Regions from separate parts of the Streptomyces sp. NPDC030799 genome, predicted to be linked through region 2. Evidence: riboswitches for the same ligand, from Rfam matches in the RefSeq annotation. Region 2 holds a riboswitch; the other holds the start of a gene.
What was found. Region 2 has a riboswitch for glycine ahead of gcvT (glycine cleavage system aminomethyltransferase GcvT). Riboswitches for the same ligand answer to the same signal wherever they lie in the genome.

Region 1 (11,607 bases), on a different contig from region 2:
TATCGACCGCGAGACGGCCCTGGGCGTGTTCCGGGCCTCCGGCTTGGAGTGAGGTGGTGCCGGCCCAGGACATGACACTCGGTGGCCGTCCCGGCGTGGCGGTGGGGGCCGTTGCCCCGGACGGCCGTGCTCCCGGCCACCGGCTCCGGCCTCGCCTTCTTGATGCGACTGTGCTGCTCTCGCGCCATTCTTAACGCAAGATTGACGCCTCCCGAGCCCTGATCCATGGGCCCAGGCGTCACTCTCTGCTTACGCTGGTGCCGCCGTCCGCGTGATGGCCGGAAAAGAGCTGAGCCGCACACAGGAGCACGCCGATGGCCACGACCGAGCACCCCCCTCCCAGTCGCTTGCGCAACTGGATGCTGGAGGGGCTGTCCGACATGGGCAAGCACGGCGGCCACACCGGGCCCCACGCCGAACCGGAGCCCCCGCACAAGGGCCAGCGCTGGTGGCGCGTGATGTGCCTGACGGGTGTCGACTACTTCTCGACCCTCGGTTACCAGCCCGGCATCGCGGCTCTGGCGGCCGGCCTGCTGTCCCCGATCGCGACGATCGTGCTCGTCGTCGTCACCCTGGCCGGCGCCCTGCCGGTCTACCGCCGCGTCGCCGAGGAGAGCCCGCACGGCGAGGGCTCCATCGCGATGCTGGAACGGCTGCTGTCGTTCTGGCAGGGCAAGCTGTTCGTACTCACCCTGCTGGGCTTCGCCGCCACCGACTTCCTCATCACCATCACCCTGTCGGCCGCCGACGCCTCCACCCACCTGGTGGAGAACCCGCATCTGACCAGCGCCCTGCACGGCCACCAGATGGTGATCACGCTGTTCCTGGTGGCACTGCTCGGCGCGGTGTTCCTGAAGGGCTTCCTGGAGGCGATCGGTGTCGCGGTCGCCCTGGTCGGCGTCTACCTCGCGCTCAACCTGGTCGTCGTGATCGTCGGCCTGTGGCACGTCCTCACCGCCGGGCATGTGGTCACCGACTGGTCCAGCGCCCTGACGGCGGAGCACGGCAACGTGTTCGTCATGGTCGGCGTGGCTCTGATCGTGTTCCCGAAACTCGCCCTCGGCCTGTCCGGCTTCGAGACCGGTGTCGCCGTCATGCCGCACGTCCAGGGCGACACCGGGGACACCGAGGACAAGCCGACCGGCCGGATCCGGGACACCAAGAAGCTGCTCACGACCGCAGCGCTCATCATGAGCTGCTTCCTGATCGCCACCAGCTTCATCACCACACTGCTGATCCCGGAGAAGGACTTCAAGACGGGCGGCCCGGCCAACGGCCGTGCCCTCGCCTACCTCGCGCACCAGTACCTCGGCGGCGCCTTCGGCACGGTCTACGACATCTCGACCATCGCCATCCTGTGGTTCGCCGGCGCCTCCGCGATGGCAGGCCTGCTCAACCTCATGCCGCGCTATCTGCCCCGCTACGGCATGGCCCCGCACTGGGCGCGCGCGGTACGCCCGATGGTGATCGTCTTCACCCTGGTCGCGTTCCTGGTGACCTGGATCTTCGACGCCAACGTCGACAAGCAGGGCGGCGCGTACGCCACCGGTGTGCTGGTGCTGATCAGCTCGGCCGCGATCGCGGTGACCATCGCCGCGCACAAGGCCGGGCAGCGCAACTGGACCATCGGGTTCGGCGTGATCGCGGCGGTGTTCCTCTACACGACCGTCGTGAACGTCATCGAGCGCCCGGACGGTGTGAAGATCGGTGCCTGCTTCATCGCCGGCATCATCCTGGTCTCGCTGGCGTCCCGGCTGGCCCGTGCCTTCGAGCTGCGCGTGACCAGCGTGACGCTCGATCCGATGGCGGAACGATTCGTCCGGGACATGGCCAGCCGGAAGATGCGGTTCATCGCGAACGAACCCGGCCACCGGGACAAGGCGGAGTACCGCGACAAGATCGAGCAGATCCGCGCCGACAACGACATGCCCGAGCAGGAGGACTTCGTCTTCGTCGAGGTCACGGTCACCGACCCCTCCGAGTTCGAGGCGAGCATGACCGTGCGCGGCGAGGTCCTGCACGGCCGCTACCGCGTGCTGACCCTGGAGTCCGCGTCCATCCCCAATGCCCTGGCCGCACTGCTGCTCCACGTCCGGGACAGCACGGGCTGCACCCCGCACATCTACTTCGAGTGGACCGAGGGCAACCCGTTCGCCAATTTCCTGCGCTTCTTCCTCTTCGGCCAGGGCGAGGTCGCTCCGGTCACCCGCGAGGTGCTCCGGGAGGCGGAACCGGACCGGGTACGTCGGCCGCGCGTGCACACCGGGTGAGACCGGACGCATACCGACAGGGCCGTATCGCGTTGTACCCAACGGCCGACCCGCGTCCACGGTTCCCAGCCGGTGGCCCTATCGTGACCGGCATGCAGTCCTACACGATCGGCCAGGCGGCACGGTTGCTCGGCGTGAGCCCGGACACCGCCCGCCGCTGGGCCGACGCGGGCCGGGTGGCAACCCACCGTGACGAGGCCGGGCGGCGGCTCATCGACGGCAGGGACCTGGCCGCGTTCTCGGTTGAACTGGCCAAGGCGGGCGGCGGCGAGGAGGACGCCTCCTACACCTCCGTCCGCAACGCCTTCCCCGGCATCGTCACGGCGATCAAGCTCGGTGACGTCGCCGCCCAGGTGGAGATCCAGGCGGGCCCGCATCGGCTGGTGTCGCTGCTGACCCGGGAGGCCGTCGAGGAACTGGGCCTGGAGGTCGGCATGGAGGCCACCGCGCGTGTGAAATCCACCAACGTGCACATCGACCGCGTCTGACACCGTCCCGGTTCACGGAGCTGCCGCCGACGCACGACCGGGTACGGCCGGCACCGGAGCGTCACAGCGGTAACCGCCGTCCACCCGGATCGCCGTGACACCGCTGATGTGCCGGGCCCCGCACCGGTCCTGCGGCAGCACCAGCTGGGGGCCGGCCGTATCCAGCGGGGTGTCGTCGATGCGCACGCCGAGCAGGACGGGCGCGTCCGCGAAGTCCGGGTCGATCTCGGCCCAGGAGAGCACCGCGTGGTGGCCGTCGGTGCCGGTGACGGCGATGAGAAAGCGCAGCCGGTCCTTGCGCCGTGCCGGGTCGAAGCCGGGCCCCGCGTCGGTGAGGACGTCGTACAGGCGTGGGCCGGCGAACCGGTGGTGCTGGAGGCCGCTGGTCGCGCACTCGAAGCTGACATCCACCCGGTGCTGTGGCCAGCGCAGCAGGTCCGGCACCCACAGCCGGGCGGGCCGGGCCAGATCACCGGTCAGGGCGAGTACCGCGAGCGTCACCTGCGACCACCTCCCGCAGCACCGTACCCGCCGCGGCGCACCGTGCAAACGCACATGCAAGCTACAAGTCGTAACTCCGCAGCTCATGCGATGAGACAGGAGACTTACGGCTGGCAGATGCGGCAGTATCATCGCCGCACGGCCGGTCCCCCGGCCGTGTCAGGGCGCGACAGCTGTTCCGCAGAACCAGAGGAGTAGATCCGTGATGACCCGTTCCGTGCGCCGGACCCGGCGAGTGCTGCAGCTGGCCGGTGCGGGAGCCGCCCTGATGGCACTCAGCGCCTGCTCCTCCTCCAGTGACTCCTCCACCGAGCCGGCCAAGCCCGGCTCCGCCTCACCCAAGTTCTCGGGCACGGTCACCGTCTTCGCCGCCGCCTCCCTGAAGGAGAGCTTCACGACGCTCGGCAAGCAGTTCGAGCAGCAGCACCCGGGCACCAAGGTCAGCTTCAACTTCGGCGGCAGCGACATGCTCGCCGCGAGCATCACGGGCGGCGCCCCGGCGGACGTCTTCGCCGCCGCCAGTCCCAAGACGATGAAGATCGTGACGGACAAGAAGGACGCGGTCGGCACCCCGGCCACCTTCGTACGCAACCAGCTGGAGATCGCGACCCTGCCGGGCAACCCGGACAAGGTGTCCTCCCTGAAGGACCTGACCAAGTCCGGTCTGAAGGTCGTGCTCTGCGACAAGACCGTGCCGTGCGGTGCCGCCGCGCAGAAGGCCCTGGACGCCGCCGAGCTCAAGCTCACCCCGGTGTCCTACGAGCAGGACGTCAAGAGCGCCCTGAACAAGGTGGAGCTGAAGGAGGCCGACGCCGCGGTCGTCTACCAGACCGATGTGAAGGCCGCGGGTGGCAAGGTGGAGGGCGTGAAGTTCCCCGAGTCCGCCAAGGCCATCAACGCCTACCCGATCGCCCAGCTGAAGAACGGGCAGAACGCCGAGGCCGCCAAGGCGTTCATCACCCTCGTACAGTCCGCCGAGGGCCAGAAGGTGCTGATCGAGGCCGGGTTCCTCAAGCCGTGACCTCGCTTCACAAGCCCGGCGTCGCGGCCGGCCCCCGCACGGGCCGGCCGCGGCGTCGGCGCGTCGGCGCGGGGGTCCTGCGCGGAGTGCCGTTGCCGCTGCTGCTGCCGGGCGTACTGGCGCTGGCGTTCCTGCTGCTGCCCCTGCTCGCGCTGCTGGTCCGCGCGCCCTGGCGCAGCCTGCCGGACCAGCTGACCAGCACGGAGGTGTGGCAGGCACTCCAGCTGTCCCTGGTCAGCGCCACCGCGGCGACGGCCGTGAGTCTCGTGCTGGGCGTGCCGCTGGCGTGGCTGCTGGCCCGTACGGAATTTCCCGGCCGGGGCCTCGTACGGGCTCTGGTGACTCTGCCCCTGGTCCTGCCTCCGGTGGTCGGCGGTGTCGCCCTGCTGCTGGCCCTGGGCCGCAACGGGGTCATCGGCAAGTGGCTGGACGCCTGGTTCGGGATCACCCTGCCGTTCACCACCACCGGGGTCGTGATCGCGGAGGCGTTCGTGGCGATGCCGTTCCTGGTCATCAGCGTCGAGGGCACCCTGCGCGCGGCCGACCCGCGCTTCGAGGAGGCGGCGACCACGCTCGGCGCGTCCCGGTTCACCGCGTTCCGCCGGGTCACCCTGCCGCTCATCGCTCCCGGCATCGCCGCGGGCGCGGTCCTGGCGTGGGCACGGGCGCTCGGCGAGTTCGGGGCGACGATCACCTTCGCCGGCAACTTCCCCGGCCGCACCCAGACCATGCCTCTCGCGGTCTACCTGGCCCTGCAGAACGACCCCGACGCCGCCATCGCCCTCAGCCTGGTCCTGCTGACGGTGTCGATCGCGGTGCTGGCGGGTTTGCGAGACCGTTGGATGACGACACCATGACCACTCCTCGCCCCGCAGCCGCCGACGGCGCTCAGCCCCCGCAGGGGCCACCCGTACCCGACGACAAAACCTGCACGGGCGGTGCGGGTGGCAACCCACAGCCGGCCGAAGGCCGGCATCCCACCAGGCATGCGCACCCGACGACCGGCCTGGACGCCCACCTCGTCGTGGACCGCCCCCCTTTCCGCCTGGACGTGCCCCTCACCGCCGCCCCCGGAGACGTCGTCGCGCTCCTCGGCCCCAACGGTGCCGGCAAGACCACCGCCCTGCGCGCCCTCGCCGGCCTCACCCCCCTCACCGACGGCCATCTCCGCCTCGACGGCGCGGACCTGGATCGCACTCCCCCGGAGTCCCGCCCGGTCGGCGTGGTCTTCCAGGACTACCTTCTCTTCCCCCACCTGTCCGCCCTCGACAACGTCGCCTTCGGCCCGCGCTGCCAAGGCACGACGAAGGCCGAGGCCCGCGCACAGGCCGCGGCCTGGCTGGAGCGCATGGGCCTCGCCGACCACGCGGGCGCCAAGCCCCGCCGTCTCTCCGGCGGCCAGGCCCAGCGCGTGGCCCTCGCCCGCGCCCTGGCCGTCGGCCCCCGACTGCTGCTCCTGGACGAACCGCTCGCCGCCCTCGACGCCCGTACCCGCCTCGAGGTCCGGGCCCAACTCCGCCGCCATCTGGCCGAGTTCGAAGCGGTCGCCGTCCTCGTCACACACGACCCGCTGGACGCCATGGTGCTCGCGGACCGGCTGGTCGTCATAGAGCACGGCCGGGTCGTCCAGGAGGGCACCCCGGCGGACATCGCCCGCCATCCGCGCACCGACTACATCGCCCAGCTCGTCGGCCTCAACCTCTACCGGGGGCAGGCGGACCGGCACACGGTACGCCTCGATGCGGGACCCTCGATCACCACCATGGAAGACCTGTCCGGCCCGGTCTTCGTGGCCTTCCCGCCCAGTGCCGTCACCCTGTTCCGGGACCGCCCCACGGGTGCCAGTGCCCGTAACCTGTGGCGCTGCGAGGTGGCCGGGCTGGAGACGCACGGCGACCAGATCCGCGCCGACCTCCGCGGTGAACTCCCCCTCGCCGCCGACCTCACCACGATCGCCGCCGCCGACCTGGACCTGCACCCCGGCACATCCGTCTGGGCGACGGTCAAAGCGGCGCAGACACACGCATACCCTGCCTGATCGGGCAGGCACTCTACCGTGAGTGCCCATGACCCTCAGCATCCGCAACCAGCTCACCGGCACGGTCACCGCGATCCAGCCGGGCGAGGCCATGGCCACCGTCAAGCTCCGTCTCGACGGTGGGCAGACCCTCACCGCGGCCATCACCAAGGAGTCCGCCGAGGACCTCGCCCTCGCTCCCGGCTCGTCCGTGCGGGCCCTGGTCAAGTCGACCGAGGTCTCCCTCGCCACCCACCGCGTCGAGGGTCTGTCGATCCGCAACCAGCTCCCCGGCGCGGTCATCGGCCTCACCACCGGCGCCGCGATGGCCTCCGTGAAGATCTCCGTGCCCGGCGGTGAACTGACCGCTGCCATCACCAAGGACGCCGCCACCGACCTGGGTCTCTTCGTGGGCTCCGACGTGGTCGCTCTCATCAAGGCGACCGAGGTGTCCCTGGCGACGGCCTGACACGGCGAGGGCCCCGCCCGGAAACCGGACGGGGCCCTGAGAGCCACGCTCGCTCAGTCCTCGTACGCGTCCAGCGGCGGGCAGGAGCAGACCAGGTTGCGGTCGCCGAAGGCCTGGTCGATACGGCGCACCGGCGGCCAGTACTTGTCCGCGGCCGAGACACCGGCCGGGAAGACGGCCTCGTCGCGGCTGTAGGCGTGCGTCCACTCGCCGCCGAGCGCGGCGGCCGTGTGCGGGGCGCCCGACAGCGGGTTGTCCTCCGCCGGCCACGCGCCGGAACCGACCTTCTCGATCTCCGCGCGGATGGCGATCATCGCCTCGCAGAACCGGTCCAGCTCGGTGATGTCCTCCGACTCGGTCGGCTCGATCATCAGCGTGCCGGCCACCGGGAAGGACATGGTCGGCGCGTGGAAGCCGTAGTCGATCAGGCGCTTGGCCACGTCGTCCACGCTCACGCCGGTCGCCTTGGTCAGCGGGCGCAGGTCGATGATGCACTCGTGCGCGACCAGGTTGCCGGGGCCGGTGTAGAGCACCGGGTAGTGCGGCTCCAGGCGCTTGGCGATGTAGTTCGCCGAGAGCACGGCCACCTGCGTGGCGCGCTTGAGGCCCTCGCCGCCCATGAGGCGGACGTACGCCCAGGAGATGGGCAGGATGCCCGCGGAGCCCCAGGGCGCGGCCGAGATCGGGCCGACGCCCGTGTCCGGGCCCGCCTCCGGCTGCAGCGGGTGGTTCGGCAGGTACGGCGCCAGGTGCGAGCGGACCGCGACCGGGCCGACGCCGGGGCCGCCGCCGCCGTGCGGGATGCAGAAGGTCTTGTGCAGGTTCAGGTGGGAGACGTCACCGCCGAAGTGGCCCGGCTTGGCGAGGCCGACCAGGGCGTTGAGGTTGGCACCGTCGACGTACACCTGGCCGCCGGCCTCGTGGACCTGGGCGCAGATGTCGGCGACGTGCTCCTCGAACACACCGTGCGTCGACGGGTAGGTGATCATCAGCACCGCCAGCTCGTCGCGGTACTGCTCGATCTTGGCGCGCAGGTCCTGGACGTCGATCTCGCCGTCCTCGGCGGTCTTGACGACGACGACCTTCATGCCGGCCATCACGGCGCTGGCGGCGTTGGTGCCGTGCGCGGAGGACGGGATCAGGCACACGGTGCGCTGCTCGTCGCCGTTGGCGCGGTGGTAGCCGCGTACGGCCAGCAGACCGGCCAGCTCGCCCTGGGAACCGGCGTTCGGCTGCAGGGAGACCTTGTCGTAGCCGGTGACCTCGGCGAGACGTTCCTCCAGCTCGCGGATGAGCGTGAGGTAGCCCTCGGCCTGCTCGGCGGGCACGAACGGGTGCAGCTGGCCGAACTCGGGCCAGGTGACCGGCTCCATCTCCGTGGTCGCGTTGAGCTTCATGGTGCAGGAGCCCAGCGGGATCATGCCGCGGTCGAGCGCGTAGTCGCGGTCGGCCAGCTTGCGCAGGTAGCGCAGCATCGCGGTCTCGGAGCGGTACTGGTGGAAGACCGGGTGGGCCAGGTAGGTGTCGGTGCGCAGCAGTGCCTCGGGCAGGGTGTCCTCGGCGGTCGCGTCCAGCGCCTCGATGTCGGCCTCGACGCCGAAGGCGGAGAAGACGGCGGCCAGCTGAGCCCGCTTGGTCGTCTCGTCGCAGGCGAGGGAGACGTGGTCGGCGTCGACGAGCCGCAGGTTGACGCCACCCGCCCGGGCGGCGGCGACGACCTCGGCGGCCCTGCCGGGCACGCGCGCGGTGAGGGTGTCGAAGTAGGCGCCGTGGACGATCTCGACCCCGCCGGCCTTCAGGCCCGCGGCGAGGATCGTGGCGTACCGGTGCGTGCGCCGGGCGATGGTCTTCAGACCCTCCGGCCCGTGGTAGACGGCGTACATGCCGGCCATCACGGCGAGCAGCACCTGCGCGGTGCAGATGTTGCTGGTGGCCTTCTCGCGGCGGATGTGCTGCTCACGGGTCTGCAGCGCGAGCCGGTAGGCCTTGTTGCCGTCGGCGTCGACGGAGACGCCCACGAGGCGGCCGGGCAGGCTGCGCGCGAACTTCTCGTGCACGGCCATGTAGCCCGCGTGCGGACCGCCGAAGCCCATCGGCACACCGAAGCGCTGGGTGGTACCGACGGCGATGTCCGCGCCCAGCTCACCCGGCGAGGTCAGCAGGGTCAGCGCCAGCAGGTCGGCGGCCACGGTGACCAGGGCACCCAGCTCGTGCGCCTGGTCGATGACCGGCTTGATGTCCCGTACGGCGCCGGAGGCTCCCGGGTACTGGATCAGCACGCCGTTGATCTCGCGCTCGGCCACCTCGGCCGGAATGCCCTCGCTGAGGTCGGCGACGACGACCTCGACACCGGTGGGCTCCGCGCGCGTCTCGATGACGGCGATGGTCTGCGGCAGCGCGTCCGCGTCGACCAGGAACAGGCCCTTCTTGTTCTTGCCCATGCGCCGCGACAGGGCCATCGCCTCGGCGGCGGCCGTGCCCTCGTCGAGCAGGGAGGCACCGGAGGTGGGCAGGCCGGTGAGGTCGGCGACCACGGTCTGGAAGTTCAGCAGGGCCTCGAGCCGTCCCTGCGAGATCTCCGGCTGGTACGGGGTGTACGCGGTGTACCAGGCCGGGTTCTCCATGACGTTGCGCAGGATGACCGGCGGGGTGAAGGTGCCGTAGTAGCCCAGGCCGATCATGGAGTCGAGGACCTGGTTGCGGTCGGCGAGCGAGCGCAGCTCGGCGAGCACCTCGGCCTCGGTGCGGGCGCCCGGCAGATCGAGGGCGTCGGCGTTCTTGATCACATCCGGGACCGCGGCGGCGGTCAGCTCGTCGAGGGAGCCGTAGCCGACGTGCGCGAGCATCTTGGCCCGCGCCTCCTGGTCGGGCCCGATGTGGCGCTGCTCGAACGGGATGCCCGCTTCGAGCTCCGAGAGCGGAATGCGGTGGGCGGTCATTGCGGAGGCCTCCTGGTCTGACGCGACCTTCGAGGGGCACCACGGCGCGGGTGCCCCGACGGCCTCCCCCTCTGTCATCTCAACCTGAGAGCTTCACCGGGCCCCGAGAGCCCCGGCTTTCACCGTCGGTGAGAGCGGAAGCCGTCGACACCCGCTCTGCTTTCCAGAGTGACCTCGTCCGTGCGGTACGTGAGCCTGAGAGATTCCGGGGAGGATTTGCTCCTTCGGCGCCTCCGAGGTGGTCGGAGGACTCTCCCGCACGGGGTCAGCAGCCGCTGTCAGCCTACCAGCGAGGTCAACGCCCGAGCCTTCGAGTGGCCGCCTCCCTGATTGTGCTCTTTCGTAGTGGTTACGGATGAGTTGCGACCAAGTGGAGGGAGAGGGACCGTGCAGACCGAGATCGATCCGCGCAACCTGATCGGCCGCAAGGCGTTCGACCGCAATGGGACCAAGATCGGCACCATCGACGAGGTCTACCTCGACGACGCGACCGGCGTGCCCGAGTGGGCGGCCATACGCACCGGCCTGTTCTCCCGGGACGCCTTCGTCCCCCTGGAGCCCAGTGAACTGATCGAAGGCTCCCTCCACGTCCCCTTCGACCGCGCCCTGATCAAGGACGCCCCCGACTTCGGCGTGGGCCGCCATCTCTCCCCCGAACAGGAACTCCAGCTCTACCACCACTACGGCCTCGACGTGACCCCGCCCCCGTCGGTCCCGGACCACGACTTCGGCAAGCTGGCGGGTTCGGAGGAGACCTGAGGCCTCTCGTCCTGGCCTCGCCCCGGCGCCGGCCGCTCCTCGTCCCCGTCCGGCGTCGGACGCTCCTCATGGGCGGAATCCGAAACCAACGGCAATGGATCGGCCGACTCCAGCGCGGGATCGTCGACAAAGAACGTCCGCACCCGTCCCGGAGGGGACTGCGGCGTTTCGAACCGCACGGTCACCCGCCCCAGTCCACTGCCCTGCACCCACCCGTGCCCGTACTCGGCATGCCGCACATCCTGCCCGGCACGCCAGTGCCGTTCGACAGACTCCGGCCGCTCCACCATGACCTCGACCGCGCCCTTCTCCGGCTCTTCTGCCGAAGGCACGGGCATGGCCTGGGCGAACAGGTCCTCCTGGGTGTAGTCGGCGAGCCCGGAGACACCCACGCCGAGCAGCCGTACCCCGCCCGTGGTGTCCACGGAGTCCAGCAACCGCGCGGCTGCCTCCCGCACGACCGCCGGATCGTCCGTCGGTCCCCTGAGCGTCTCCGACCTGGTCAGCGTCGAGAAGTCGTACCGCCGCACCTTCAACACGATGGTCCGCCCCGACAGCCCGGCCTCGCGCAGCCGCCCCACACACCGGTCGGCGAGCCGCTGCACCTCAAGGCCGATCCTCAGCCGGTCATGGATGTCCACGTCGTACGTGTCCTCGACCGACACCGACTTCGCCTCGCGCTCGGCCACCACGGGCCGCTCGTCATGGGCCAGGGCCATGGCGTACAGCGCATGCCCGTGGGCCTTGCCGAGCAGCCGGACCAGTTCGTCCTCGCCCGCTTCCGCCAGTTCCTCGACCGTCGTGATCCCGGCTCTGCGCAGATGGTCGCCGGTGGCCGGGCCGACCCCGGGCAGGGTCCGCACCGGCATGGGCCCCAGCAGGGCCCGCTCGGACCCCGGCTCGATGAGCACCAGGCCGTCCGGCTTGGCCTGCTCGGAGGCGATCTTGGCGAGCATCTTGGAGGCGGCGAGCCCGACCGAACCGGTGAGCCCGGTGACCTCCCGGATGTCCGCGCGGAGCCTGATCCCGGCCAGCCGCGCCGACTCCTCGTCCCAGGCCGTCCCCCCGGCCTCCAGGTCCACGAACGCCTCGTCCAGACTGAGCGGCTCCACCAGCGGTGACAGCTCCCGCAGCAGCGCCATC
Region 2 (11,607 bases):
TGCCACAGGAGCATCCAGATCTGGCCGGCGGACGGGGTGGCGAGGGCACGCAGCAGGGCCTCGTAGGCGTCGTAGCGTCCGGGCGTGACCTGGCGCAGCATGTGCTCGACGCTGCCGCTGTGGCTCGCGCTCACCTGTCGTGCCCTTCTCTTTTTCGTGCCCCGCGTTTGGAGACAGCTTAAGCGCCCAGTGGCTCCGGGCCTTCTGTGCGTGCGCGGGTGCGGGTGTGTGGGGGGCTCGTCGCGCGGTTCCCCGCGCCCCTGGGCCGGCTGCCCCCGCGTCGTACCCGGTCGCCGTACTTCTAGTGACCGTATTGATAGAAGGGGCGGACGTTCGCCTTGAGCCATGCGGCCACCGGGTCGTCCGTCACGTCGAGGAGGACCAGGTTCATCGGCCACTTGACCGGGACTTTGCCCAGGGCGCGGCCCAGGGCCTGCATGGGGAGCGTGCGCAGGTCGCCCTCCCACTGGGAGAGTTCCACGCCGACGAACATCACCGGGTCGTCGGTCTCTATGGCGGCCAGGCAGCGGCGGGCGGTGAGGACCACGCCGGTCTCGGCGAACTCGGCGGACGCGGCGGAGAGGAAGTCGACCGGGTCGTCCTGCCAGTCGGGTTCGAAGAGGCGGACCCGGCCGCCGGTGCCGGGGCCGTCGAGCGGGGTGCGGCCGGCCCGGCACAGCTCGGCCACCGCCTCGGGCGGGAGCGGGATGCCGACCAGAGCGTCGGGGTTCACGGCGATGCCGACCTGCGGGGGCAGACCGCGGGCGAACTCCACGGCGGGAGCGATGGTGTACGCCATGTGGGAGCCGGCCGCCTGGCGCAGCTGTTCCTCGGAGCTGAACACCGGGACGTACGCCTGGCCGGCGATGTCCAGCGTGGGCAGGTCCAGAGCGCCGCTGTCGGGGCCGCCCCCGCTCGGCAGCGGGATCCACAGCAGACTGCGGCCCAGGACCTCGATGATCCGGCCGGCCGCGGCGGGTATGCCGAGGGAGGCCGAGAGCACCTCCTCCAGCTCGTTGCCGGGCCAGCCGCCGTGCGGCTGGGGGTGCGCCTGTGCCGGGAAGTCCGCGGGAATGTCCGCCGGGAAGTCCATCTGCCTACCGCCTGCTGGAAATCTCTGCTGTGACCAAGAAGGCTAGCGGGTGGCTGTGACAGTCCCTGCCCCTGCGCATATCGTCCCCCTCACCCTGGTGCTCATCGCCCCCCTCAGCCCTGTGCCCCCTCATCCGGTGAATGCGATCCGCCGCAGGGTGTCCGCCGCCGCGCGGTCCAGCAGCACGGCGGAGCCGCAGCCCGCGGGCGGCTCGCCCCGCCCGACCGCGGCGAGCAGCCGGGCGGTTGTACGGCGGTGGCGGCGGAAGGCGTAGCGGGAGACGGCCCGGCCGCGGGTCCGCTGGCCCTCGCGGGCCGTGTCCGGCGTGACGTCGAGCAGGAGCAGATGGAGGGTGCCGCCGCGGCGGCGGGCCGCGCGGGCGAGCCAGGCGCGCACCCAGGACTGGGTGCCGCAGTCGTGGACGACGACGCCCTCGCCGGTGCGCAGGGCGCGGCGCAGGACGGCGTAGTGGGCGAGGCGGACCAGCGGGCGGTAGAGGGCGTACGGGAGCGCGCGGGGCAGGCGGGCCGCGAAGCGGTCGCGCATGTCCTGGGAGTCGATGCGGCGCCCGGCGACCGCGCGCCGCATCAGGGTGGACTTGCCGCTGCCGGGCAGGCCGGCGATCACCACCAGGTCCTCGGGGCCGAAGAGCAGGGCGTGCGGGCTGCGGCCGGCGCGGTCGCGCAGGTCGCGGACGACGGGGGAAGGGGCGGTGCGCTGCCCGGGCACGGCGATGCCGGTGGTGACGGTGGCGTACACCGGGGTGCTGTTCATCGTGATCTTCCTCCCCTGTCGGCCCGGTAATCTTCCTGCCCGCTACGCGTAAAGAGAAGGTAATGAACGAGGGTGGCGAAGGGGTCCGCGTCCTGCCACAGGTCGGTTACAAAAGCCGGCCCGCCGTGCAATGATGTGGCCGCCAACTGCATACCGGCCGCTTGAATCCGCGCGGGAGAGTTCCTGGCAGCACTGCTGCCGGGACGCCGAAGGAGCAAGTCCCTCCCTTGAATCTCTCAGGCCCCGTTACCGCGCGGGCGAGGCACATCTGAAAAGCGGGCCGCTGCGACAGTGGCTCCACCCAAGGTGCAAGCCGTGATCGTCCCTGTGGCGGTCCTGGCGAACCTCTCAGGTTCCGATGACAGATGGGGAGGAACGTTCCTCGCCTGTCCTGCTTTCCTGGGAGACGACCGTCCGATGAGCAGTACCGAACCCCTTGAGCTGCGTCATACCGCGCTGGACGCGCTGCATCGCTCGCTCGGTGCGACGATGACCGACTTCGCCGGCTGGGACATGCCCCTGCGCTACGGCTCCGAGCGCGACGAGCACATCGCCGTGCGTACGAAGGCGGGCCTGTTCGACCTCTCCCACATGGGCGAGATCACCGTCACCGGCCCGCAGGCCGCCGCCCTCCTCAACTACGCCCTGGTCGGCAACATCGCCTCCGTCGGCGTCGGCCGCGCTCGCTACACCATGATCTGCCAGGCCGACGGCGGCATCCTGGACGACCTGATCGTCTACCGGCTCGCCGAGACCGAGTACATGGTCGTCGCCAACGCCTCCAACGCCCAGGTGGTGCTGGACGCGCTGACCGAGCGCGCCGCCGGCTTCGACGCCGAGGTCCGTGACGACCGGGACGCGTACGCGCTGATCGCCGTGCAGGGGCCGGAGTCCCCCGGCATCCTGAGGTCACTCACGGACGCCGACCTCGACGGCCTCAAGTACTACGCCGGCCTGCCCGGCACCGTCGCCGGCGTCCCGGCGCTGATCGCCCGCACCGGCTACACCGGCGAGGACGGCTTCGAGCTGTTCGTGAAGCCGGAGCACGCCGTGGAGCTGTGGCAGGCGCTGACCAAGGCCGGCGAGGGCGTCGGTCTGGTCCCCTGCGGCCTGTCCTGCCGGGACACCCTGCGCCTGGAGGCGGGCATGCCGCTGTACGGGCACGAGCTGACCACCGCGCTCACCCCCTTCGACGCCGGGCTCGGCCGGGTGGTGAAGTTCGAGAAGGAGGGCGACTTCGTCGGGCGCGAGGCGCTCACCGAGGCCGCCGCCCGGGCTCAGGAGAACCCGCCGCGGGTCCTCGTCGGGCTGATCGCCGAGGGCCGGCGTGTGCCGCGTGCCGGGTACGCCGTCGTCGCGGGCGGCCAGGTGATCGGCGAGGTCACCTCCGGCGCCCCCTCCCCCACCCTGGGCAAGCCGATCGCCATGGCCTACGTCGACGCGGCACACGCGGCGCCCGGCACCCCTGGCGTCGGCGTGGACATCCGGGGCAGCCACGAGCCGTACGAGGTCGTGGCGCTGCCGTTCTACAAGCGCCAGAAGTAGACACTGGGCGCGGTCATTGTGTGACCCCGCGCACGTTTCCGCTGCTCACCAGCGGTTTCCACCGTCCCCCTTCATCAGCACTCCCGCGCGTACAGGAGAATTCAGGCCATGAGCAACCCCCAGCAGCTGCGCTACAGCAAGGAGCACGAGTGGCTGTCGGCCGCCGAGGACGGCGTCTCGACGGTCGGCATCACCGAGTTCGCGGCCAACGCGCTCGGCGATGTGGTCTACGCCCAGCTCCCCGAGGTCGGCTCCACGGTGACCGCGGGCGAGACCTGCGGCGAGCTGGAGTCGACCAAGTCCGTCTCGGACCTGTACTCGCCGGTCACCGGTGAGGTCACCGAGGTCAACGAGGACGTCGTCAACGACCCGTCGCTGGTGAACTCGGCCCCCTTCGAGGGCGGCTGGCTGTTCAAGGTGCGCGTCACGGAGGAGCCGGCCGACCTGCTCTCCGCCGACGAGTACACCGCCCAGAACGCCGGCTGAGGAGTCGTAGCCGTATGACCTCCCTGAACACGCCCCTGCACGAGCTTGACCCGGAGATCGCCGCCGCGGTCGACGCCGAGCTCGGCCGCCAGCAGTCCACGCTGGAGATGATCGCCTCCGAGAACTTCGCGCCGCTCGCGGTGATGGAGGCGCAGGGCTCGGTGCTGACCAACAAGTACGCCGAGGGCTACCCGGGCCGCCGCTACTACGGCGGCTGCGAGCACGTCGACGTCGCCGAGCAGATCGCCATCGACCGGATCAAGGAGCTGTTCGGCGCCGAGTACGCCAACGTCCAGCCCCACTCCGGCGCCTCCGCGAACCAGGCGGCCCTGTTCGCGCTGGCCCAGCCCGGGGACACCATCCTCGGCCTGGACCTCGCCCACGGCGGCCACCTGACCCACGGCATGCGCCTGAACTTCTCCGGCAAGCAGTTCAACGTGGTCGCCTACCACGTGGACGCCGCCACCGGCCTGGTCGACATGGCCGAGGTCGAGCGGCTGGCCAAGGAGCACCGCCCGAAGGTGATCATCGCGGGCTGGTCGGCATACCCCCGTGAGCTGGACTTCGCCGAGTTCCGCCGGATCGCCGACGAGGCCGGCGCCCACCTGTGGGTCGACATGGCGCACTTCGCCGGACTGGTCGCTGCGGGGCTGCACGCGAACCCGGTGCCGTACGCCGACGTGGTCACCTCCACCACGCACAAGACGCTGGGCGGTCCGCGCGGCGGCATCATCCTCGCCCGCAGCAAGGACTTCGCGAAGAAGCTGAACTCGTCCGTCTTCCCGGGCTTCCAGGGCGGTCCCCTGGAGCACGTGATCGCGGCGAAGGCCGTCTCCTTCAAGGTCGCGGCCTCGGAGGAGTTCAAGGAGCGCCAGCGTCGTACCGTGGAGGGTGCCCGGATCCTCGCCGAGCGCCTGACGGCGGCGGACGCCCGTGAGGCCGGGGTGAACGTCCTGTCCGGCGGCACGGACGTGCACCTGATCCTCGTCGACCTGCGCGAGTCGGAGCTGGACGGGCAGCAGGCCGAGGACCGACTCCATGAGGTCGGTATCACGGTCAACCGCAACGCGGTCCCGAACGACCCGCGGCCCCCGATGGTGACGTCGGGCCTGCGGATCGGTACGCCGGCCCTGGCGACCCGCGGCTTCACGGCCGAGGACTTCGCCGAGGTCGCGGACGTGATCGCCGAGGCGCTGAAGCCGTCGTACGACGCCGAGGCCCTCAAGGCGCGCGTGAAGGCGCTCGCCGACAAGCACCCGCTGTACCCGGGCCTGAAGAAGTAAGCCCGGACCAGGCAAGTCCCCGGTGGGGCACTCGCAGGAGAGTGTCCGAGGGTGCCCCACCACCCCTGTTCTGCTTTTTTGAGGAGTGACCGTGGCCATCTCGGTCTTCGACCTGTTCTCGATCGGCATCGGCCCGTCCAGCTCCCACACGGTCGGCCCGATGCGCGCGGCGCGCATGTTCGCCCGTCGCCTGCGCAACGAAGGCCTGCTGGACCCGGTGGCCTCCCTGCGGTGCGAGCTGTACGGATCCCTCGGCGCCACCGGCCACGGTCACGGCACCCCGAAGGCGGTCCTGCTCGGCCTGGAGGGCGCCTCGCCCCGCACGGTGGACGTGGAGACGGCGGACGAGCGGGTCGAGCGCATCAGGACCGGGGGCCGTATCTCGCTCCTCGGCGAGCACGAGATCCCCTTCTCGTTCGACGACGACCTGATCCTGCACCGCCGCAAGGCCCTGCCGTACCACGCCAACGGCATGACGATATGGGCGTACGACGCCTCGGGCGCGGAGCTGCTCTCCAAGACGTACTACTCGGTCGGCGGCGGCTTCGTCGTGGACGAGGACGCGGTCGGAGCGGACCGCATCGTGCTGGACGACACGGTCCTGAAGTACCCGTTCCGCACCGGCGACGAACTGCTGCGCCTGACCAAGGACACGGGCCTGTCGATCTCCTCCCTGATGCTGGAGAACGAGCGCGCCTGGCGCACCGAGGAGGAGATCCGGGCGGGCCTGCTGGAGATCTGGCGGGTGATGCGCGAGTGCGTGCAGCGCGGCATGTCCCGTGAGGGCATCCTGCCCGGCGGTCTGAAGGTCCGCCGCCGCGCCGCCGTCTCGGCCCGCCAACTGCGTGCCGAGGGCGACGCGTTGGCGCACGCGATGGAGTGGATCACGCTCTATGCGATGGCGGTGAACGAGGAGAACGCGGCGGGCGGCCGCGTGGTGACGGCCCCCACGAACGGCGCGGCCGGCATCATTCCGGCGGTCCTGCACTACTACATCAACTTCGTCCCCGGCGCGGACGAGGACGGCGTCGTCCGCTTCCTTCTGGCCGCCGGCGCGATCGGCATGCTCTTCAAGGAGAACGCCTCCATCTCCGGCGCCGAGGTCGGCTGCCAGGGCGAGGTCGGCTCCGCCTGCTCCATGGCGGCGGGCGCCCTCGCCGAGGTCCTCGGCGGCTCCCCCGAGCAGGTGGAGAACGCCGCCGAGATCGGCATGGAGCACAACCTCGGCCTGACCTGCGACCCGGTCGGCGGCCTGGTCCAGATCCCGTGCATCGAACGCAACGGCATGGCCGCGGTGAAGGCGGTCACCGCCGCCAAGATGGCCATGCGCGGCGACGGCTCCCACAAGGTGTCCCTGGACAAGGTCATCAAGACCATGAAGGACACCGGCGCGGACATGTCCGTGAAGTACAAGGAGACGGCCCGGGGCGGGCTGGCGGTGAACATCATCGAGTGCTAGGCGACGGGCCGGCGGTGCCGGGGGACGGTGCGGTTGCGCCTGCAGCCGGCCAGACCCCCGGCGAGACGGACCCGCTGTGCCGAGCGTCGTGCAATGGGGGGTCCGTCAGGTCCGGGCCAGCAGCAGGTCCTCCCCGGTCGACGGGCGCAGGCCGTCGGTGCGGTCGGCGAAGTAGCGCTCGGCGTGCGAGGCGCCGGAGACGTGCCGGACGTCCGTGAAACCGGCCTCCCGGGCCAGGTCCAGCATCTCGCGCGGGGTGTAGAAGCTGAGGAACGGGGTGCCGGACGCCCGGGCGCCCGCCTCGCTCGCCCTGAGGCCGGCGCGGTCGCGCTCGTCCACGAGCTCTTCCGGCAGCAGGAAGGTCATGGCGAGGGTCGTACCGGGTGCCAGCCCGGCGATCCGGCGCAGGGTGGCGGCGGTGGCCTCCTTGGTGAGGTACATGGTGACGCCGGTGGAGGCGATGACCGACGGGCGACCCGGGTCGAAGCCCGCCGCGGTGAGGTGCGCCGGCCAGGAGCCGCCGCTCGCCTCGAAGTCCACCGGCACCAGGTGCAGGCGGTCCGGGACGGCGAGACCCAGTTCGGCCAGACGGCGGCGCTTCCAGGCCTGCGGGCCCGGCTGGTCGATCTCGAAGATGCGCAGGCGGGAGGCGGCCTCCGGGGCGCGCTGGGCGAAGGTGTCCAGGCCGGCGCCCAGGATGACGTACTGGTCGACGCCGCGGCCGGCCTGCTCGGCGACCAGGTCCTCGATGAAACGGGCGCGGGCCACCATGGCCGCGCGGAACGCCCTGGTGGCGCTCGGGTCCATGTCCGGGCGACTGCGCCAGTTCGGGCCGGGGTCGGCGAGGCGCAGGCCGATCTCGTCCTCGAACACGTGCGGCGGCGGGTCGGTCCGGACATGCATCGCCCGCCACAGGGCGCACCGCACCGCGGTGTTGTCCGGCGCCTCGGTCCGCCCGCCGCTCACGGCTGGTCCTTCCGGGGGGCCTGGAGACTCCACAGCCGGCCGTCGGGGTCGCGGACCGTCATCATCCGCGTCCCGAAGTGGGTGTCCTCGAACGGTGTGACCACCTCGACGTCGGGGTCGGCGCGGAACGCGTCCGCGTCCGGCACCTTCAGCACGATCTGCGTCTGCGGCTCCCGGTCCTCGGGGATCTCGGCGATGAAGACGGAGGGGCCTTCGCCGTTGCGGAACTGGCCGGAGTTGTGGTCGGTCTCGAACTCCAGGTCGTAGCCCAGGGCTTGGAAGAACCTGGCCGCCCTGCCCCAGTTGTGGGTCTCCAGGAACACGGCTTCGATGCCTTCGGTCGCCATCTCAGGTCTCCTTCTCGGTCGGGGGCTGTTCCTGCCGTCGGGCGTCGTCGAGGTAGGCGCGCAGCGCGTCTGCGACCAGCGCCGACAAGGACATGCCCGACTCGATGGCGCGGTACTTGACCTGCTTGATCAGTCCGATCGGCAGGTACACGTTGAACTGCTTGACTTCCTCATCACCCACGATCCCGAGGCTAGCATGCTAGCAATCTAGCCGCCAGGGTGACGCATCGCTCCCTGCCCGGAAGCGGCTGATGTTCCTTCAGGGGCTACCGCGCAGTAATCACTCACTCATACGCTGCCGCCAACTCGACAAACGCGAAGGGGAGTTGGCAATGGGCGCAGTGAGACGGGTCGCGGCACTCGCGGGGGCGGCGGCGCTGCTGGTGGTGGGACCGGGCAACGCCCGCGCGGCGGCGCCGAAGTTCTCCGAGACGACGGCCATCGGCACGCACAACGCCTACGACAAGGCCAAGTACACCTACTTCGCCCAGGCCTTGGACTCCGGCGCCTCGCTGCTGGAGCTGGACGTGTACGTGGACACCCTCAGCCACCGCTGGCGGGTCAGCCACAGCAACCCGCTCGGCAACAACAACAACTGCGAGGCCGCCAAGGCCCCCGGCGAGCTCTACAGCAAGAGCCGCAACCAGGACCTGGGCAGCTGCCTGGACAACATGGCCGCCTGGAACCAGCTCCACCCCGACCACCCGCCGATCGTCATCAAGGTCGAGATGAAGGTCGGCTTCAACAACAACGCCGGCATGGGACCGGACGAGTTCGACACGCTCGTCTCCCAGAAGCTCGGCAGCAGCGTCTACAAGCCGGCCGACCTGCTCGGCGGGACGTACCCCTCCCTCGACGCGGCCGCCAAGGCGAACGCCTGGCCCTCCCGCGACTCACTCAAGGGCAAGTTCCTCTTCGAACTGATCCCGGGCACGGTGGAGCAGTCCAACCCGTTCGACCACTACTGGACGGACCAGGAGTACGGCGACCATCTGCACGAGCTGTACGCGGCCGGGCAGATCGGCCGGGCGCAGGCGTTCCCCGCGGTGCTGGGCGCCGAGAACGGGGACCCGCGCGTCAGCCGCTACGACGCCTCGATCCGGCCCTGGTTCGTGTTCTTCGACGGTGACGCGGCCACGTACGTCAACAAGGGCTACAGCACCTCGTTCTACTCCACGAACCATTACGTCTCGATCATGACCGACGCCGCCGGCGTCTCACCGGCCATCTCCTCCACCAACCCGACGGACGCCGAAGTCGCCGCCCGGCTGGCCCTGTTGGCCAAGAACCACGCGAGCCTCATCACCTCCGACTGGTCGGCGAAGCCGGCGTCGGTGCTGAGTTCGACGACGCCCAGGAGCTGACGGCAGGCCGACGACGGCCGGAGCCGACGACGACTCGGAGCTGAGGATTCCGCCGACGCCGGGGCGGGCACAACTCCTCCATGCTCCACGGCATCGACGTCAGCGCGTTCCAGTCCTCCGCGTACGACACGGACGGTCTCTCCTTCGTCTTCATCAAGGCGACGGAGGGCCGTTCGTACGTCAATCCCCGGCTCGCCGCCCAGACCAAGAGGGCCCGCGACGCCGGACTGGTCGTCGGCTTCTACCACTTCCTCTGGCCCGGCAGTCTCACGGCCCAGGCCGAGTACTTCGTCCGGCACGCCCCCGACCGCGCCGGCGACATCCTCGCGGTCGACTGGGAGACCACGGGCGAGGGCACGCATGCGAGCAACGCGGAGAAGGACCACTTCATCCGCACACTGAAGGGATTACGGCCGCACAACCGGGTCGTGCTCTACTGCAATCGCGACTTCTGGCTGAACATCGACACCACCTCCTACGCGGGCGACGGCCTCTGGATCGCCGACTACGTCACCGCCGGTCATCCCCGCATCAAGGCGAAGTGGCGGTTCCACCAGTACACCAGCGAGCCGCACGACAAGGACGTGGCCGGCTTCGCCAGCAAGGCCGCACTGAAGGAGTGGGCCACGCCCTAGGGGGTGCGCTCAGCCCCGGAAGTCCGCCGGACGTTCCGGGGAGGCTTCCGCCAGGGCCTTCTTCACCCCCTCCACGCCTGCCCGGAGGCCGTAGACGGGAGTGCCCGGCTGTTGGCGCCAGGAGTCGTCGAGGGGGCCTGCGTCGACCGTGTCGAAGCCGAGTTCGTCGATGAGGGCGCGGACGGTTCGCTTGGCCTGCTCGTCGTCGCCGGCGACCGGGAGGGCGATGCGCTCGGGGTCGCCCGCGGGACGGGGGCGGTCCAGGATGTCCTGGGCGTAGGTGCCGTTGAAGGCCTTGATCACCGGGTGGCCCAGGTGGCGTTCGGTCCAGCGGCTCTCGGTCAGTCCCTCGTCCTCGATGGCCGCGATACGACCGTCACGCTGCTGCGGGTAGTAGTTGCCGGTGTCGATCACCGCCACGCCCTCGGCGGCACCGTCCAGCAGGCCGGAGGGCAGATCCGGGACCGCCTTGAGGGGCACGGTGACGACCACGACCTGGGCCCCCTGGGCCGCGTCCTCGGCCCGGACCGCGGTCGCACCGGTCTCCGCGGCCAGTTCCTCGAGCGTCTCGGGGCCGCGGGAGTTGGCCACGGAGACCTCGTGCCCGAGGGCGGTGAGCCGCCGGGTGAGGTTGCCGCCGATGTTCCCCGCACCGATGATGCCGATCTTCATGCCAGACCCTCCAGGTTCCATGCGCGTGCATGCGTCTGTCGGGCGACAACCCTGTCGGTGCGGGAGGTATTCCGGCGATCGCTCAGGCCGCTCCTTCCCTCCCCCGCAACAGCCCCAGCGTCCCCTCCAGCTCCTCCAGCAAGACCGCCGCCGCCTCCTCCGCGTCGCCCTGCGCGATGGCCTCGACGAGGGCCGCGTGGGTGCCGTCGCCGGTGTTGCGGTCGTGCCGGCGCAGACGGGTGAGGTGCAGCAGGGTCACCAGGCCCTGGCGCAGCACCGGGGCGAACTCGGTGAACAGGTCGGCGAGGACGGGGTTGTGGGCGGCGGCCACCACGGCCGTGTGCAGGGCGATGTCGGCGTCCACGAAGGCCGCGTCGTCACCGGCGGACGCCGCCCGGCGCGCCTCCAGTGCGGCGCGCAGCGCGCTGACGTCCTCGGGGGTGCGGCGGCGCGCGGCGAGGCGGGCGGCCTGCACCTCGACGCCCATGCGGACCTCGTAGACGTCCGTGACCGCGGCCCGGCCGAGCCTCGTGGGCCAGTCCTCGACGGGCTCGGTGGCGATGACGAAGACGCCGGCGCCGTGCCGGGGCCGTACCAGCCCGGCGCCGGCGAGTGCGCGCAGCGCCTCACGCACCGTGGAGCGGCCGACGCCGAGTTCCCCGGCGAGGGTGGTCTCGCCGGGCAGCTTGCTGCCGACCGGCCAGTGGCCTGCGGCGATCTGCTGCCGGAGGCGCTGCGCGGCCTGTTCGACCAGCGGGCTGGGGCGGAGCGGGCCGAGCGGCATCGGGTCACCAACTTGTCGGAGGGGGGAAACGGACTTCGGGCAATTCTCACTTGTCTGAGGAGCTGAGCTCTCGCTAGCGTACCCGGCATGACGCTGCGCGGTCTGCTTCTCCTCGGCTGCCGCGGCGGGGTTTGACGCGACCGGCGCCCCGCCGCGGGGCCCCGTGCTGCCGGTCACCGTCCGACCGAGCCCGAAGGCA

Region 1: another riboswitch for glycine. It lies ahead of gcvP (aminomethyl-transferring glycine dehydrogenase); the one in region 2 lies ahead of gcvT (glycine cleavage system aminomethyltransferase GcvT).

What each region holds. Positions count from the first base shown of each region.
Region 1 covers NZ_JBVIDS010000002.1:9,482-21,088, reverse strand. The annotation lists gene ACZ41I_RS03940 (hypothetical protein) at 1-52, shown strand, start outside; gene ACZ41I_RS03935 (APC family permease) at 315-2,270, shown strand; gene ACZ41I_RS03930 (TOBE domain-containing protein) at 2,363-2,758, shown strand; gene ACZ41I_RS03925 (molybdopterin-binding protein) at 2,771-3,259, opposite strand; gene modA (molybdate ABC transporter substrate-binding protein) at 3,465-4,280, shown strand; gene modB (molybdate ABC transporter permease subunit) at 4,277-5,137, shown strand; gene ACZ41I_RS03910 (ABC transporter ATP-binding protein) at 5,134-6,318, shown strand; gene ACZ41I_RS03905 (TOBE domain-containing protein) at 6,347-6,766, shown strand; gene gcvP (aminomethyl-transferring glycine dehydrogenase) at 6,820-9,705, opposite strand; glycine riboswitch at 9,879-9,973, opposite strand; gene ACZ41I_RS03895 (PRC-barrel domain-containing protein) at 10,093-10,464, shown strand; gene ACZ41I_RS03890 (DNA polymerase IV) at 10,386-11,607, opposite strand, start outside.
Region 2 covers NZ_JBVIDS010000010.1:331,123-342,729, forward strand. The annotation lists gene ACZ41I_RS25785 (enhanced serine sensitivity protein SseB C-terminal domain-containing protein) at 1-101, opposite strand, end outside; gene ACZ41I_RS25790 (enhanced serine sensitivity protein SseB) at 302-1,093, opposite strand; gene ACZ41I_RS25795 (AAA family ATPase) at 1,223-1,867, opposite strand; glycine riboswitch at 2,030-2,129, shown strand; glycine riboswitch at 2,130-2,242, shown strand; gene gcvT (glycine cleavage system aminomethyltransferase GcvT) at 2,285-3,412, shown strand; gene gcvH (glycine cleavage system protein GcvH) at 3,521-3,898, shown strand; gene glyA (serine hydroxymethyltransferase) at 3,913-5,181, shown strand; gene ACZ41I_RS25815 (L-serine ammonia-lyase) at 5,273-6,640, shown strand; gene ACZ41I_RS25820 (class I SAM-dependent methyltransferase) at 6,746-7,606, opposite strand; gene ACZ41I_RS25825 (VOC family protein) at 7,603-7,953, opposite strand; gene ACZ41I_RS25830 (ribbon-helix-helix domain-containing protein) at 7,955-8,134, opposite strand; gene ACZ41I_RS25835 (phosphatidylinositol-specific phospholipase C domain-containing protein) at 8,286-9,317, shown strand; gene ACZ41I_RS25840 (glycoside hydrolase family 25 protein) at 9,398-9,952, shown strand; gene ACZ41I_RS25845 (NADPH-dependent F420 reductase) at 9,962-10,624, opposite strand; gene ACZ41I_RS25850 (FadR/GntR family transcriptional regulator) at 10,707-11,408, opposite strand.